One region of the Shewanella vesiculosa genome, then DNA from elsewhere that is predicted to be linked to it. Evidence: predicted binding sites of a transcription regulator. Region 1 holds the regulator's gene; the other holds the start of a gene.
What was found. The regulator FliA, encoded in region 1, starts transcription of late flagellar genes. The targets are predictions, from matches to a motif close to CTAAAGNTNNNNNNNNNNNNGCCGATA.
Positions count from the first base shown of each region.

Region 1 (2,210 bases):
TTAAATGAAACTGAACAACAATTATCACAAGACACAGTGTGGTCTAATGACACAGCCTATGCATTTGAGTAAAGATATGACTCGGGATCAAGCAAGTGGTTTACGTATGATGAATCAACCAAATAACGATAAAGTTAAAGTAATTGCCGTATCCGGTGGTAAAGGCGGAGTTGGTAAAACAAGTGTGTCAATTAATACTGCGGTAGCATTAGCCGAAAAGGGCAAACGTGTATTAGTACTTGATGCCGATTTAGGTTTAGCCAATGTCGATGTGATGCTCGGGATACGTGCTGAGAAAAATTTATCTCATGTTTTGTCAGGTGATGCCGAATTAGATGACATCATTGTTCGCGGACCCAAAGGTATCGGCATTGTTCCTGCTACATCAGGTTCACAAGCGATGGTTGAATTGACACCAGCACAACATGCCGGCTTGATCCGTGCATTTAGTGAAATGCGGACTCAGTTTGATATTTTAATTGTTGATACTGCTGCCGGTATATCAGATATGGTGCTGAGTTTTTCTCGTGCATCACAAGATGTATTAATTGTGGTTTGTGACGAACCAACATCGATTACTGATGCTTATGCGTTAATTAAGATACTAAGTCGTGAACATGGTGTGTTCCACTTCAAAATTGTGGCAAATATGGTACGTAGTTTACGAGAAGGTATGGAATTATTTGCTAAACTCAGTAAAGTGACTGATAGATTTCTAGATGTTGCATTGGAGTTGGTGGCAACCATTCCCTTTGATGAGAATTTACGTAAAGCAGTTCGTAAACAAAAACTAGTCGTTGAAGCGTATCCTAAATCACCTTCAGCCATTGCTTACCACGGATTAGCCAATAAAATTATGACTTGGCCTGTGCCACAGCAACCCGGTGGTCATTTAGAATTTTTTGTTGAACGTCTTGTACAACGTAAGCCGATACAAGAAGGAAGAACGGGTGAATAAAGCCGCAGCGTATACTCAGTTCGATAACAAAACGTCTATCATTGAACAGTATGCACCGTTGGTAAAAAGAATTGCTCATCATATGCTGGCAAGATTACCAGCATCGGTGCAACTTGATGACCTGTTACAAGCTGGAATGATGGGGTTGCTTGAGGCCTCATCAAAATTTGATAACAGCAAAGGTGCTAAGTTTGAAACTTTTGCTGGCATTAGAATTCGTGGAGCGATGATCGATGAAATTCGTCGTGGTGACTGGGTTCCACGCTCAGTTCACCGTAATAATCGTCGAGTTGCACAAGTAATTGATGAATTAGAGCAACAGCTTGGTCGTGATGCTTATGATACTGAAATTGCTGAAAAGCTTGAAATGTCGCTCGATGAGTACCATCATATCTTAAATGATGTTTCTGTTGGTAAAATCATAGGCATAGAAGATCTTGGTGTTTCACAAGATGTGTTAATCACAGATAATGAATCGCCAGATGAGGCCTTTGACTCGCTTGCTGAAATTCAATTCCAATCTGCATTGGTTGAAGCAATTAAGACATTGCCAGAAAGAGATGCGTTAGTGTTGTCGTTATATTACAACGAAGCATTAAATTTAAAAGAAATCGGTGCCATCCTTGATGTTAGTGAATCGCGTGTAAGCCAGATATTAAGTCAGGCAATGCTCAGATTAAAAGCTAAACTCAAGCATTGGACACAAGAATAATAACTTATTTAGAGCAAACGAGTGTCAGCTCACCGGAGGAAACCTTGGACAAGAATATGAAGATTCTTATTGTTGACGATTTTTCAACAATGAGGCGTATCATTAAGAACTTGTTGCGAGATTTGGGATTTAATAATACCCAAGAAGCAGATGATGGCTCAACAGCCCTACCTATGTTACAAAAAGGCGATTTTGATTTTGTAGTAACAGACTGGAACATGCCTGGAATGCAAGGTATTGATTTACTTAGAGCAATCCGTGCAGATGATTCGTTAAAGCATTTACCCGTATTGATGGTAACCGCAGAAGCCAAGCGTGAACAAATTATTGCTGCAGCGCAAGCTGGGGTAAATGGTTATGTGGTAAAGCCTTTCACCGCCGCAACGTTAAAAGAAAAGTTAGATAAAATCTTTGAACGACTCGCATAAGCAAGGATAAGTCATGCAGGCATCAATATCGGGGTTAATCACTCTCGAACAGGCCCAAGAACTTGTTGAATTGCTTACCTTAGGTCAGCAAGATAAAGCTGATGACGTCATC
Region 1 is NZ_JAACSD010000020.1:31,218-33,427, reverse strand. Features, by position in the region: gene flhF (flagellar biosynthesis GTPase FlhF) at 1-72, shown strand, start outside; gene GW828_RS17345 (MinD/ParA family protein) at 77-958, shown strand; gene GW828_RS17340 (RNA polymerase sigma factor FliA) at 951-1,670, shown strand; gene cheY (chemotaxis response regulator CheY) at 1,715-2,098, shown strand; gene GW828_RS17330 (protein phosphatase CheZ) at 2,112-2,210, shown strand, end outside.

Region 2 (2,210 bases), on a different contig from region 1:
AGCACTAAGATCAATTGCTTGTCCACCACACATGCCTTGGTACCCAGAGGCTTTGGCAAGTGCTCTCACCATGGCGATTTGCTGCTTTGGGTGTAAGTCATTGCTCGGAGCGGTGATAATTTCAAACGCTAATGTTTGAAGTGCGTCTCCAGCAAGAATTGCAGTGGCTTCATTAAAGGCAACATGTACCGTGGGTTGACCACGACGAAGTGCGTCGTTGTCCATAGCCGGTAAGTCATCATGTATTAAAGAATATGCATGAATACATTCAATGGCTGCGGCAGCTTTATCCAGCGCATTGATATTGACACCCAGCATATCACCGACACTGTAGACCAAAAATGGTCTAATGCGTTTACCGCCTAATAATGCCCCATGCAGCATGGCTGCTTTTAAATCTGGGGCGGCATCATCAAGCAAAGTTAAATGCTCGTTAAGAGTAACATTAACGCGCTTTTGGTATGTTGTTATCGCTTCAGCTAACACGTATCAAGACCTATTATTTAATACACACTCTGTGACGATTATTCACTTTCAACAGTGAATGGCACAAATTCAGCATCATCTTCATTTAGTAATATAGAGACTTTTTGCTGTGCTTGTTCAAGTTTTGCTTGGCTTTGTCTGACTAACTTAATACCACGCTCAAATTGTTTAAGCGCGTCATCCAGAGACACTTCGCCTTGCTCTAAATGAGCAATAATGGTTTCAAGTTCAGTTAATGATTGTTCAAAACTGAGGTTTTCTGGTTTTTTTGCCACAATTAATATTCCTTTCATTACGCGAGTGACAAGGTATATCAGCCCAGCGTATCGGTCAAATACAGTCGCTGGATATTTGCTCAACAGCACGCTTTGTTATTGAATTTTGTTTAGAATGTGCAAAAACAAGCTAAACTTGAGCCGAGTTTGTCCGATAACAAGTCATAATTTAAAATTGATAGCATAAAATAGTATTGAAACTGTTGCTGTAATACATAACGATGGGCAATATAGTTAAGCAACAATATGCCCCGTTGTTCAGGTTATACAGTATGTGCTCACAGCACGATAAAGCGGCACAAATAGGCAGCGCAATGACTGCGATTGAGGAGAGGTTGTGGATTTAGCTACCCTAATAGGTATTATTGGTGCTTTTGCATTTATTATTGGTGCGATGGTGACTAGTGGTGGTATCGGATTATTTATCGATGTACCGTCAATTTTGATTGTTGTTGCTGGCTCATTATTTGTTGTGATGATGAAATTTAACCTAAAACAATTTTTAGGTTCGATAAAGATTGGCATGAAAGCCTTCATGTTCAAATTAGACAAACCTGAAGATTTAATCGAACAAGCTGTCACCATGGCTGATGCAGCCCGTAAAGGGGGCTTCTTAGCATTAGAAGAGGCGGTTATAACTAACAGCTTTATGCAGAAAGCTGTCGATATGTTGGTTGATGGCCATGATGGCGATGTCGTGCGTAATGCGCTAGAAAAAGACATTACCTTGACAGAAGAGCGGCATAAAACCGGTATTGGCATTTTTAAAGCCATGGGTGATGTAGCCCCTGCAATGGGAATGATTGGTACACTTGTCGGCTTGGTGGCGATGTTATCTAACATGGATGATCCAAAATCCATTGGGCCATCAATGGCGGTCGCTTTGCTAACGACACTTTATGGCGCAGTGATCGCCAACATGATCGCTATCCCAATGGCGGATAAATTATCATTACGTATGAACGAAGAATTGCTTAATCGTAATCTTATTATGGATGCGGTATTAGCTATTCAAGATGGACAAAATCCACGGGTGATCGAAGGCTTCCTGAAGAATTATTTGGCTGAAAAATTAAGAAAAATCGATACAACGGACGGAGAGTAACTCATGGCTAAGGCCAAGTGTGATTGTCCACCAGCAGGCGCCCCCATGTGGCTTGCCACCTTTGCAGACTTAATGTCATTGCTTATGTGCTTCTTCGTGTTGTTATTAGCGTTCTCTGAAATGGACGTGATGAAATTTAAGCAAATTGCCGGTTCAATGAAGTATGCATTTGGGGTGCAAAACAAAGTTGAAGTAAAAGATATCCCCAAAGGCACCTCTGTTATTGCATTGGAATTTCGCCCTGGTCGACCCGATCCCACGCCTATTGAGATCATTAATCAACAGACTAATGAAATGACTCAACCGACCATAGAATATCAGGCCGGCGAAGATGACAATGCTGG
Region 2 is NZ_JAACSD010000005.1:282,867-285,076, forward strand. Features, by position in the region: gene ispA ((2E,6E)-farnesyl diphosphate synthase) at 1-486, opposite strand, end outside; gene xseB (exodeoxyribonuclease VII small subunit) at 525-761, opposite strand; gene pomA (flagellar motor protein PomA) at 1,099-1,866, shown strand; gene GW828_RS05935 (flagellar motor protein MotB) at 1,870-2,210, shown strand, end outside.
Region 2: pomA (flagellar motor protein PomA) is a predicted target of FliA. The motif match lies at 892-918, and genes of this name have one in related genera.